DNA from 2 places in the Variovorax sp. 10L421 genome. Region 1 is predicted to be linked to the other one. Evidence: predicted binding sites of a transcription regulator. Region 1 holds the regulator's gene; the other holds the start of a gene.
What was found. Region 1 encodes sigma-54, which starts transcription at its own class of promoters, with help from an activator protein. Its sites were predicted from a motif close to TGGCANGNAANCTGCTTT; they were not measured.

Region 1 (6,424 bases):
ACACGCTGCGCCCCGGGCTCGCAGTGCTGGTGGTGGAAGACAACACGGTGGTGGCCGACAGTCTCAGTGCCCTGCTGCGGCAATGGGACGTGGAGCCGCGCGTCTATGCCAGCGCCGCCGAGGCGCTGGCGCTGGCCGACCTGCGCGCGCTCGACGCGGCGCTGTGCGACATCCGCCTGCCGGGTGCGCTCGACGGCATCGCGCTGGCCGACAAGCTGCAGCGGCAGAAGCCGTCGCTGGCGATCGCGCTGATTTCGGCCGACATCAACGAAGCCACCCAGCGGCTCGCCGCCGAGCGTGGCTGGCATGCGCTGCGCAAGCCGGTGCAGCCGGACGAACTGCGCGGGGTGCTGCTGAGGGCGCAACAGCCGTCGCAGGGCTGAGGCCGGCAGGGCGGCGGGCTGGCACGGGCCGTGCGGTGATGTCATCGCTTCCGATATATGCTCCGCGCACAGGCCGCCTGTCCTGCTCACGATGTCCTCCGACACATCTTCATCCCCCCTCGCAGCCGACGCGCGCTACGACCCGTTCACGATGGCGCTGCACTGGCTGCTTGCGGCCCTGATCGTGGGCTCGTTCGGCGTAGGGCTCTACATGACGGGGCTGCCGTTCTCGCCGCTGCGCCTGAAGATCTACAGCTGGCACAAGTGGGCGGGCGTCACCATCCTCGCGCTGTCGGCGCTGCGGCTGCTGTGGCGGCTCGGGCATCGTCCACCGGCGCTCCCGCCGGGCATGTCGGCGCTCCAGCTGGCGAGCTACCGCATCAGCCACACGCTGATGTACCTGCTGTTCTTCGCGGTGCCGCTGTCCGGGTGGGCCTACAGCTCGGCCATGGGCATGCCGGTGGCGTGGTTCGGCGTGCTGCCGCTGCCCGACTTCGTGCCGGTCGACCACGCCTTCGCCGAGGCGGTGCTGCAGCCGCTGCACCGCAACTGCGCCTTCGTGCTGGCAGGCGTCACGCTGCTGCACGTGGCGGCGGTGCTCAAGCACCACTGGATCGACCGCGACGGTCTTCTCAAACGCATGTGGCCCCGGCCACGCAAGGAACCAGCTCGATGATCAAGCGCCTGTTTTTCCGTCTCGCGCCGTCGCTCGCGGCGCTGGCTTTCGCCACCCTGGCGCTGCCGGCCGGCGCCGAGCCCGCAGCGGCAAAGCTCGTGGCCGACAAGAGCCAGATCGTCTTCGTCAGCAAGCAAATGGGCGTGCCCGTGGAAGGCACGTTCAAGAAATTCGACGCGCAGGTGGCCTTCGACCCGAAGAAGCCCGAGGGCGGCACCGTCGCGCTGCAGATCGACACGGCCAGCGCCGGCTTCGGCGTCCCGATGAGCGATGCGGAACTGCCCAAGCAGCCGTGGTTCGACGCCGCGCACTTCCCGCAGGCAAGCTTCCAGTCGAGCGCCATCAAGGCGCTGGGCGACGGCAAGTTCGAGATGGCGGGCAAGCTCACCATCAAGGGCATCGCCAAATACGTGACGGTGCCCGTCAGCATCGCCGCGGCCGGCGGCAAGGAGGCGGTTGCCACGGGGAGCTTCACGATCCAGCGGCTCGACTACAAGGTGGGCGAAGGCGAATGGACCGACACCTCGACGGTCGGCAACGACGTGCAGGTGCGCTTCAGGTTCACGCTCACGGGCTTCGGGCCGTTGTGAAGCGCCAGGCTGTCCGCCCCTCACTCACTTTCCTCTTTCCTCCCGCATCCAACACCATGAAAAAGCTCCTTCTCGCCGCGGCCCTGTCGGCCGCCGCATTCACCGGCAGCGCCACGGCGCAGCAACAGCAACTGCCAACGGAATTCGCCCCGGCCGTGGCCGCCAAGCCCGCGGGCGGGCCGGCGAAGAACGCCAACTACGTGATCGATCCGACTCACACCTTCGTGATGTACGAGATGGGGCACTACGGCACCACCACCAACCGCGGGCGCTTCAGCACCAAGGACGGCTCCGTGCAGATCGACGGCACCGGCGCCAGCGGCAAGGTCGACATCACGATGGACATCAGCTCCATCAACACCGGCGTCGACCTGCTCAACCGCCATGTGCAGAGCAAGGATTTCTTCAACGTGGCCGAGTTTCCGATCGGCCGCTTCGTGGCCGACCGCATCGATTTCAGCGGCGGCAAGGTGACCGACGTGCCCGGCACGCTCACGCTGATGGGCCAGACCAGGCCTGTGACGCTGAAGGCCGTGCGCTTCAACTGCTACCTGAGCCCGCTGATCAACCGCCAGGTGTGCGGCGGCGACTTCGAGACCACGGTGGAGCGCAGCGACTGGGGCATCACCTGGGGGCTGAACTTCGGCTTCGAGAACAAGGTGAAGCTGCTGGTGCAGGTCGAAGCGGTCAACGTGCAATGACACCGCTGCCCGGCCTGGCCGGCGCCACGAGCACCAGCTAGAGCAGGCTCTCCGGCGTCAGCGGCGCCAGCAATTCGAGCATGACCCGGCCCCAGAAACTGGAGTCGGGCTCCTCGGTCAGCACGGTGAGCTTGCCGGCATCCTCGCTGACCCATTCGATGCGCGACTCGTTGCTGCCTTCGGCAAAGCGCAGCCGGTAGGCGCCCTGCTGCTTGAGCACGTCGATGAGTTTCAGCGCCTGCTGCGCCATCTCGGCGCTGTGGATGATCAGCCCGATCTCGGTGTTGGCCGACTCCGAGCGCGGGTCGAAATTCATCGAGCCGACGAACAGCGTGCGCCGGTCGATCACGGCCGACTTGGCATGCAGCCTGCCCACCGAGGTGCCGAACAGGCCCAGCCGCACGCTGCGCCGGGTGCGCGTGGAGCTCAGCTCGTAGAGGTCGGCGCCGAGCTTGAGCATGTCGGGCCGGTAGCGGCGGTAGGCGGTGTGCACCAGCGGCTCGTCGGTGGCGGCCAGCGAATTGGTGACGACGCTGATCTTCACGTTGCGGTTGCGGATCTCGCGCATCACCTCCAGCCCCGTGGCGCCCGGGATCAGGTAGGGCGAGACGATGGTCACTTCGGAGCGTGCACGGCGCATCTGCTCGACCACGTTGTAGCGCACGCTGTCGACGTCGAGCAGCGGCACGCCGCCGTAGGAGGCGGTCTTGCCGATCACGCGCTCGGGCGAATCGGCATAGGCCTCGGCGGTGGTCCAGATCAGGCCGAGCTTGCCGGCGTTCAGGTCTTCCACCATCGGGCTGTAGCCGAGCAGGTCGTTGGGCGCGGGCTTCGGCGGCGGTGGAGTAGTGTCGGGGCCGGTGACCGCGTCGAAGCGGCGCTGCAGCTCTTCGGCCGACAACTCGCTGCGCACCACCGACTGGATCGGCCGCACGTAGATGCTGTTCCAGTACTGGTCGAACAGGCTGCCCAGCCGCGGGATCAGCGCACCAGTGACGAAGGTGTCGAGGTCGAGAAAATTCTCGCCCGCGGTGCGCGTGAAGTACTGGTTGCCGATGTTGCGCCCGCCCGCCACCGCCATCGCGCCGTCGGCGATGAACAGCTTGTTGTGCATGCGCCGGTTGACGCGGCTGAAGTCGAACAGCGAGGCAGTGAAGCGCTTCAGGATGCTCGCGCGCCCGGCCGGGAACGGGTTGAACAGGCGCAGTTCGACGTTGGGCGTGGCGGCAAAGCCGAGCAGCAGTTCGTCCTCGCCCGAGGTGTAGAGATCGTCCATCAGCACCCGCACGCGCACGCCGCGCTGGGCGGCGTCGCGCAGGGTGCGCAGCAGGTAGCGGCCGGTCTCGTCGTTCTCGATCTGGTAGTACTGCACGTCGAGCGTGCGCTGGGCACGGCGGGCCAGCTGGATGCGGGTGTCGAAGGCGAAGTCGCCACCGGGCATCAGGCGAAAACCGCTCAGGTCGGGGTCGGGCTGCGAGGCCAGCGCGAGCTTGCCGAGTGCGGTGTCGGCCGAGACGGCCATGGCCTTGGTGGGTGCGCGCGGGGCCTCGTTGGGCAGGGTGGCGCAGCCGGTGGCGAGCAGTGCGAAAGCCGCGAACAACAGCGCCAGGCCCCAGCGCCAATACGGTCCAGGTCCGTTCGGGGAACACCGCGGAACCGGCTCCGCCGGGCCGCAGGTGTTGCCCCCTGCAAGGGGGTTGGCGAAGCGACACGAAGTGCGCATAGCCTGGGGGTGTGCCAAGTTACAGGGCTTTGCGCAGGTTCGCGGGCGCGATGCGCAGCGCCTCGCGGTACTTGGCCACGGTGCGCCGTGCGCACTCGATGCCCTGCTCTTTCAGCATCTCGGAGATCTGGCTGTCCGACAGCGGCTTCTTGATGCTCTCGGAACTCACGAACTGCTTGATCAGCGCGCGCACCGCGGTGCTCGACGCATTGCCGCCCGTCTCGGTGCCCAGCGCCGAGCCGAAGAAGTACTTGAGCTCGACGGTGCCGAACGGCGTGGCCATGTACTTGGCGGTGGTCACGCGCGAGATGGTCGATTCGTGCAGGCCCAGCTCGTCGGCGATCTCGCGCAGCACCAGCGGGCGCATCGCGAGTTCGCCATGCACGAAGTAGCTCTTCTGCCGCTCGACGATGGCGTTGCTCACGCGCAGGATGGTGTCGAAACGCTGCTGGATGTTCTTGATGAACCAGCGCGCCTCCTGCAGCCGCTGCGACAGCGCCTGGCTGCCCTCGCCCTTGTGCGACTTGAGCGCGCCGGCATAGATGTCGTGCACGCGCAGACGCGGCATCACCTCGGGGTTCAACATGACGCGGAACTTCACGTTGGTGCCGCGGCCGGTCTTGGTGACGATCACATCGGGAATGACGATGTTGCGCTCCACGTCGACGAAGCGCCGGCCCGGCTTGGGCTCCAGCCGCGCGATGATCTGCAGCGCCGAGCGCACCAGCTCCTCGCTGCTGCGGGTGAGCGTGGCCAGGCGCTTGAAATCGCGGCGCGCAAGCAGCTCCATCGGCTGCTTGCAGACGGTGATGGCGGTCTTGCGGACCAGCGCCTCTTCGTCGGTCTCGTCCTCGCTGGCCATGGCGCGCAGCTGGATGCCCAGGCATTCGCCGAGGTCGCGCGCGCCTACGCCCACGGGCTCCAGGCTCTGCAGCAGTCCGAGCGCCACCTGGAAGTGATGCACGAGGTCGTCGAACTGGTCGTTGTCGTCGCCAGCCAGGCCCGAGGCCAGCGCGGGCAGCGAGTCTTCGAGGTAGCCGTCGTCGTTGAGAGATTCGATGAGAAAGCGCAGCGCGGCGCTGTCGTTCTCGTTCAGGCGCAGGCTCAGCGCCTGGCGGTGCAGGAACGACTGCAGCGACTCCTGGCTGCGCGCGAGTTCAGTGGCGTCGGCACGTTCGTCGTCGCCGAGGTTGTTCTGGCGCGCGGGCGCGTCGCTGCCCCACTCGCTGTCGTCGGGCGCCGCCATGTCGACGGTGCCGTCGCCTTCCCAGTCGGGCTCACGCTCGGTGATCTCGGCAGCTGGCCCGTCGGTATCCGCCGTGGTGGTGCTGGTGGTCTCGGCGGGCGCACTGGCGGCCGAAGGCGCGAAGTCGCTCTCGCCCTCATCGCGCGGAACCGGCGCATCAGCCGTGTCGAGCCCGAATTCCTCGCGCGCCGCTTCTTCCGCGGTGCGTTCGAGGAACGGGTTTTCGTCCAGCATCTGCTCGACTTCCTGGCTCAGTTCGAGCGTGGAAAGCTGAAGCAGCCGGATGGACTGCTGCAGCTGTGGCGTCAGTGCCAGATGCTGCGAGACGCGAAGGGACAGCCCTTGCTTCATGAGGAAATGGCCCCCCCCCAGGCTGCGCGCTTCGCGCTACGCCAACCCCCTACCGGGGACGGGCCGGCCGCTTCGGGCGGCCGTGCGCGGCGGCCCCCGCGAGGAAGCTCCGCGCGGACGGTGGCCACGATGATCCTTGACCCTCGCCGCACGATCACATCCGGAAGTGTTCGCCCAGGTACACCCTGCGTACTTCGGCGTTGTCGACGATCTCCGAGGGTGTGCCTTGTGCCAGCACATGCCCGTCGCTGATGATGAACGCATGATCGCAGATACCCAGCGTTTCACGCACGTTGTGGTCGGTGATGAGCACGCCGATGCCGCGCTCCTTCAGGAAGCTGATGATCCGCTGGATTTCGATCACCGCGATCGGGTCGATGCCGGCGAAGGGCTCGTCCAGCAGGATGAAGCGCGGCTGGGTGGCCAGCGCGCGCGCGATCTCGACGCGGCGGCGCTCGCCGCCCGACAGCGCCAGCGCGGGCGAGTCGCGCAGGTGGTCCACCCGCAGGTCGGCCAGCAGTTCGGACAGTCGCTCTTCGATGTGCTGCTTCGACAGTGGCGCCATCTTGCCGTTGGCATCGGGCTCGCTCTGGAGCTCGAGCACGGCGCGCACGTTTTCCTCGACCGTGAGCTTGCGGAAGATCGAGGCCTCCTGCGGCAGGTAGCTCAGGCCCATGCGGGCGCGGCGGTGGATCGGCATGTGGGCGATGGGCTCGCCGTCGATGGTGATGTCGCCCGCATCGGCGCGCACCAG
Region 2 (6,424 bases), on a different contig from region 1:
GACGCCAAATAAAGGGGAGATTCATTGTCTTGAAACGCGTGCCGATGCGCCTAGATGAGGTCTCAAGCGGCACTCACGATGGAACGGCCGCGCAGTGTAAGGGACACACATTCCTTGTCCCCATTGTGTTCACTCAGGAGTTCTTCACCATGCTTTTCGCCCCCACCCTTCGCACCGCCCGCTTCGCTCCCCGCGCCTATGACCGCGCCTTCGAACGCTTCGTGAACGATGCCTTCGCCGCCCCCCGCCGCTCCCCGCTGGTGGAACAGGACGACAAGAGCTGGACCCTCTCGCTGGACGTGCCGGGCCTTGCGCGCGAAGACCTCGCGATCAGCATCGAAGGCGCCGTACTGCGCATCGACAGCAAGGCCGAAGCCAAGCGCCAGTTCAAGGCCGCCTACGAGCTGCCGCAGGACATCGACGTGGCCACCAGCGAGGCCAAGCTCGAGAACGGCGTGCTCACGCTGAAGCTCGGCAAACTGGTGCCCGTGAGCCAGGCCGCACAGTTGCAAATCAACTAGCTTGGCCTATGCCCACAAGAAGAAAATGTTGGTAACGGCCTCGTTTTGACTTTAAACGAGCACCTTATTCACAATAGCGCTGAATAACGTCACATGATGTGACGTTTTCTTAGAACTTTTTTCTTCGTGGGCGTCTCGTAACGCACCGAATTCCCTGCCGGTGCGGTTCGGGTGCCCCCAAAAGGCACCATGAAAACGCACCTTCAACCTGCCAATCCCAACGAACAATCCGACACGCTCCTGGTGTTCCTGCCCGGGGCCTACCTGAAGCCCGACGAGTTCGAGCGCGAAGGGTTCATCGCCGCGGTGCGCGAGCGCCATCTGGCGGCGGACGCGCTGCTGGTGGACGCGGACGTTTCCTACTACTACGAGCAAACGCTGAGCGAGCGCCTGCACACCGAGGTGATCGAGCCCCAGCGTGCCAGGGGCTACAAGTCGATCTGGCTCGTGGGTATTTCCATCGGTGGCTTCGGCGCGCTGATCCACGAACTGGCGCGGCCGGGCTCGGTGGACGGCATCGTGGCACTCGCGCCCTACCTGGGGCGCCGGGTGCTCGGCGCGGAGATCAGGAAGGCCGGCGGCCTGCGCGCCTGGCAGGCGCCCACCGGACCGCAGGCCGACGAGGAGCCCGACCGCAAGCTCTGGCCCTTCTTCCAGCAGTACCTGGACGCCAAGCCGTCGAAGAACCTGCCGCCGCTGTACCTGGGCTTCGGGCTGGACGACCGCTTTGCCAGCAACCACAAGCTGCTGGCCGACGCCCTGCCGCCGGGGCGCGTCTTCACGATCGAGGGCGGCCACGACTGGCCGCAGTGGCGCCAGCTGTGGCGCAATGTGCTGGACGTGCTGCCGCTGCCGGCAATCGGCCGCTCGCGGCAGCCGGCTACGCAGCCTGCGGCAGCGGCGCCTCAGCCGACGAGAGCGACGCCATGGGCCATCGCGGCTTGACGTCGAAGGCATAGCGCTCGCTCGCCTGCGACAGCCCGGACTGCAGGCGCATCGCCGCAGCCATGGCGATCATGGCGCCGTTGTCGGTGCACAGGTGCAACTCGGGGTAGTGCACACGCACCTTGCGCTTTGCGCACGCGGCATTCAGCTGTTCGCGCAGATTCCTGTTGGCCCCCACCCCGCCCGCCACCACCAGCCGCTTGAGTCCGGTCTGGTCGAGTGCCGCGAGCGACTTCTTCAGCAGCACCTCGACGATGGCCGCCTGCGTGGACGCCGCCAGATCGGCCTTGTTCGCCTCGAGCTGGTCGCCGAGCTTCTTGGCCTGCGTGAGCACGGCCGTCTTCAGGCCGGCAAAGGAAAAATCGAGATCGCCGCTGTGCAGCAGCGGCCGCGGCAGCTTGAAGGCCGTTGCGTTGCCGCCTTCGGCCAGCTTCGCGAGCCACGGTCCGCCGGGGTACGGCAAACCCATGAGCTTGGCGCTCTTGTCGAAGGCCTCGCCGGCCGCGTCGTCGATGGTTTCGCCGAGCAGCTCGTAGCGGCCCACGCCGTCCACCCGCATCAGCTGCGTATGGCCGCCCGACACCAGCAGCGCGACGAACGGAAACTCCGGCGGATCGGCGCTCAGGAAGGGCGACAGCAGATGTCCCTCTAGGTGATGCACCCCCAGCACCGGCTTGCCAAGCGCCACGCCGAGCGCGCAGGCCACGCCGGCCCCCACCAGCAGCGCGCCCGCCAGGCCCGGCCCGCGCGTGTAGGCCACCACGTCGATCTCGGCCAGCGAGCGTCCGGCTTCGGCCATGACCGTCTCGGTCAACGGCAGCACGCGGCGGATGTGGTCGCGGCTGGCCAGCTCGGGGACCACGCCGCCGTAGGCCTGGTGCATGGCGATCTGGCTGTGCAGCGCGTGCGAACGCAGCATCGGCAGCGCGCTGCCGTGCGACTCGACCAGCGCCACGCCGGTTTCATCGCAGGATGATTCGATTCCCAACAAGAGCATGGCGCCGAGTGTAGGCGGCGCCCCGTGCGGCCGCCCGCGAAGGGGCAAACGGCGTCCTGCAAGGCACGGATGTTGCAGTGAGAGGGTCAGCGCCCCTCCCACCATGAAATCCGGACTGAGTTTTCTGATCGCCGCCCGCCGTTGCGAGATCGACGAGCTGGACCGGCTCGCCCGCACCAGCGAGCTGGTGGGTGTGATCGGCCGCCTCGTCCACGCGCTGCAGCGCGAGCGGGGCATGTCGAACATGTTCCTCGCGTCGCACGGCGGCCGCTTCGCAGACCAGCGCGGCCCGCAGATCGCCGAATGCATGGCGCTCGAGCAGGAGGTGCGCGCCGGCTTCGACCAGCTCGAAGCCGACGACCACCGCGGCGCTGGCGCCGGCCACAGCGCGCGCCTGTTCAGCCGCATCGCCTGGGTGCTCCCGGGCCTGGACGCCCTGCCTGCGCTTCGCCGCCGCATCGATGCGCTCGAACTGAAGCCTGCGCAGTCCACCGCCGCCTTCGCCAAGCTCGTTGCCGGCCTGCTGTCGGTGGTGTTCGAAGCCGCCGACGGCGCCACCGACCCCGAAATCTCGCGCCTGCTGGTCGCGATGTTCAACTTCATGCAGGGCAAGGAATTTGCCGGCCAGGAGCGCGCCTTCGGTGCCGCCGCACTGGCGCTGGGCCGCAGCGACGAGGCGCAGCGCCTGCAGTGGCAGCACCTGATCGAGTCGCAGGAGCGCTGCTTCCAGGTGTTCACCGATTTCTCTGGCCAGGCCGTGCTCGCGCTCTGGCGCAGCAGCCAGCCTGACGCCGAAGTGGCAGAGCTCGAACGCATCCGCCGGCGCGGCGCCACCTCCGCCCCGGCCGACGTACCGCTGAGCCAGGCCTGGTTCGACTGCTGCACCCGCCGCATCGACGCCATGAAGACCGTGGAAGAGCGCCTGGCCGCAGTCTTGCGCGCACTGTGCGAGCGCAAGACCGCGCAGGCGCGCAGCGAGTTGCAGGACTACCGGCAGCTGCTGGACACGCTGGCGCCGCAGGCCGGCGCCCTGTTCTTCGACGACGCCGACGCGCAGGCCGCCACGCCCGCCCAGTTCGGCCGCCACCTCGAACGCTCGGTGCTCGACATGGTCCAGGAGCAGTCGCACCGCCTGCAGGCCATGAGCGACGAGCTCGAAACCGTGCGCGCCTCGCTCAATGAACGCAAGATCGTCGAGCGCGCCAAGGGCCTGCTGATGGCGCACCGCCGGCTCAGCGAGGAAGAGGCGCACAAGATGCTGCGCCAGACCGCCATGAACCAGAAGCGGCGGCTGGTCGACGTGGCCGAGTCGATGCTGGCAATGGCCGACTACCTGCCCATGCTCGACCGCGCGCCCTCTCGCTGAAGCGCCCCCGGCCGTTCAACTTGGTGCAGTGCACAACAACCGTGCGATCGGCGCTGCGCGGCCCGATCGGGCCCTCGCCCGTGCTGCGCCACTGCATCGAGCTACTTTCTTGATAGCAGCACCCAGGTCCTGAAGGCTGGCACACCGCTTGCAAGCATTTCGTTCACAGGCCCCCAATGGGTCTTCAGGCAGGCGGCACCCAACGGCGGGTGCTTGCTACCGAACCGGACAAAGGCGTCCCCATCCCGCAAGGGCTCGTTTTCGAGCAGCCCCTGCGCGGTGCGGACGCCTTTTTTGTTTTTGTCTTTTGTTTGTTCGCCTTCAACCGGAGCCCCGCCCATGACCGACCTGCTCACAACCCGCCTCAGCCGACGCCGCGTCCTGCAAGCCGCCGCCATCGGCGCCGTGGGCATCGAACCCGCGCTGCGCGCCGCCGTCTGGGCCCAGGGCTCGGACAAGCCCGAGAAGGAGGAAGTGAAGATCGGCTTCATCCCGCTGACCGATTGCGCCAGCGTGGTGATGGCCTCGGTGCTGGGCATCGACAAGAAGTACGGCGTGAAGATCGTCCCCAGCAAGGAAGCCAGTTGGGCTGGCGTGCGCGACAAGCTCTCCAACGGCGACATCGACATGGCGCACGTGCTCTACGGCCTGGTCTACGGCATGCACCTGGGCCTGAGCGGCCCGAAAAAGGACATGGCCGTGCTCATGACCTTGAACAACAACGGCCAGGCCATCACGCTGTCGAAGAAGCTCTCGGACAAGGGTGCGGTCGATGCGGCCTCGCTCGCCAAGCTGATCGCAACGGAGAAGCGCGAATACACCTTCGCACAGACCTTCCCCACCGGCACGCATGCCATGTGGCTGTACTACTGGCTCGCCTCGGCCGGCATCGACCCGTTCAAGGACGTCAAGAACATCACCGTGCCGCCGCCGCAGATGGTGGCCAACATGCGCGTGGGCAACATGGACGGCTACTGCGTGGGCGAGCCCTGGGGCCAGCGCGCCATCATGGACGGCATCGGCATCACGGCCATCACCACGCAGGACATCTGGAAGGACCACCCCGAGAAGGTGCTTGGCTGCACCGCCGAGTTCGCGAAGAAGTACCCGAACACCGCACGCGCCGTGACGGCCGCCATCCTCGAGGCCGGCAAGTGGATCGACACCGGCCTGCAGAACAAGAACAAGATGGCCGAGACCATCGCCGACAAGAGCTACGTCAACACGAGCGTGGACGCCATCAACCAGCGCATCCTGGGCCGCTACACCAACGGCCTGGGCAAGAGCTGGGACGACCCCAACCACATGAAGTTCTACAACGGCGGCGCCGTGAACTTCCCGTACCTGTCGGACGGCATGTGGTTCCTCACGCAGCACAAGCGCTGGGGCCTGCTGAAGGAACACCCCGACTACCTGAAGGTGGCCACCGAGATCAACCGCATCGACATCTACAAGCAGGCTGCCGCAGCCACGCAGACGCCGGTGCCCAAGGAAACCATGCGCACCAGCAAGCTGTTCGACGGCTCGGTCTGGGACGGCAAGGATCCGAAGAAGTACGCCGAGTCCTTCAAGCTTCATGCATAGGGAGAACACCATGGTCAGCGCCGTTTTTCATTCACCGCTCGAAGCCTCCCTCCCTCTCCCGCGCGCGGGAGAGGGCCGGGGCGAGGGCAAGCCCCGCGCCGAAGCCGCCCCTCACCCCAACCCTCTCCCCAGAAGGGAGAAGGAGCAGAAACCGAGAACGCCACTCGACCTGCGCGCCTTCTGGATGCGCGTGCTGCCGCCGCTCGCAGGCTTCGGCCTGCTGCTGCTGATCTGGGAGGTGGTGGCCATGAAGAGCACCACTGGCTTCCCGACGCCAGCGGCCACCTGGCAGCAGGCCGTGACCGTGTTCAGCGACCCGTTCTACAGCAAGGGGCCGAACGACCAGGGCGTGGGCTGGAACGTGCTCTCGTCGCTGCAGCGCGTGGCGCTGGGCTTCGGCCTCGCGGCGCTGGTCGGCATTCCGGCCGGCTTCGCGATCGGGCGCTTCGAGTTCCTCTCGCGCATGTTCAACCCGCTCATCAGCCTGCTGCGACCGGTATCGCCGCTGGCGTGGCTGCCCATCGGCCTGCTGGTGTTCAAGGGCGCCAACCCGGCCGCCATCTGGACCATCTTCATCTGCTCGATCTGGCCGATGGTCATCAACACCGCCGTGGGCGTGCAGCGCGTGCCTAGCGACTACATGAACGTGGCCAAGGTGCTGAACCTCAGCGAATGGAAGATCCTCACGAAGATCCTGTTCCCCGCAGTGCTGCCCTACATGCTGACCGGCGTGCGGCTGGCCGTGGGCACCGCGTGGCTGGTGATCGTGGCGGCCGAGATGCTCACGGGCGGCGTCGGCATCGGCTTCTGGGTGTGGGACGAGTGGAACAACCTCAACGTCGCCAACATCATCATCGCGATCTTCGTGATCGGCATCGTCGGCCTCGTGCTGGAGTTTGCGCTCATCAAGCTCGCCACTGCGTTCACGTTCGAAGAGGTGAAGTCATGATCGATGATTCGAAGTACATCGAGATCCACGGCGTCGAACAGGCCTTCAAGACGCCCAAGGGC

Region 2: a site for sigma-54 is predicted at 2,525-2,542, ahead of AC1DFC_RS03235 (nitrate- and nitrite sensing domain-containing protein). Genes of this name have one in related genera too.

Annotation. Positions count from the first base shown of each region.
Region 1 covers NZ_JBFTJJ010000018.1:101,441-107,864, forward strand. The annotation lists gene AC1DFC_RS21495 (sensor histidine kinase) at 1-383, shown strand, start outside; gene AC1DFC_RS21500 (cytochrome b) at 475-1,059, shown strand; gene AC1DFC_RS21505 (YceI family protein) at 1,056-1,649, shown strand; gene AC1DFC_RS21510 (YceI family protein) at 1,706-2,350, shown strand; gene AC1DFC_RS21515 (phospholipase D family protein) at 2,388-4,073, opposite strand; gene rpoN (RNA polymerase factor sigma-54) at 4,093-5,670, opposite strand; gene lptB (LPS export ABC transporter ATP-binding protein) at 5,825-6,424, opposite strand, start outside.
Region 2 covers NZ_JBFTJJ010000001.1:662,166-668,589, reverse strand. The annotation lists gene AC1DFC_RS03255 (branched-chain amino acid ABC transporter substrate-binding protein) at 1-25, opposite strand, end outside; gene AC1DFC_RS03250 (Hsp20/alpha crystallin family protein) at 150-521, shown strand; gene AC1DFC_RS03245 (alpha/beta hydrolase-fold protein) at 711-1,466, shown strand; gene tsaD (tRNA (adenosine(37)-N6)-threonylcarbamoyltransferase complex transferase subunit TsaD) at 1,402-2,463, opposite strand; gene AC1DFC_RS03235 (nitrate- and nitrite sensing domain-containing protein) at 2,567-3,829, shown strand; gene AC1DFC_RS03230 (CmpA/NrtA family ABC transporter substrate-binding protein) at 4,169-5,413, shown strand; gene ntrB (nitrate ABC transporter permease) at 5,424-6,362, shown strand; gene AC1DFC_RS03220 (ABC transporter ATP-binding protein) at 6,359-6,424, shown strand, end outside.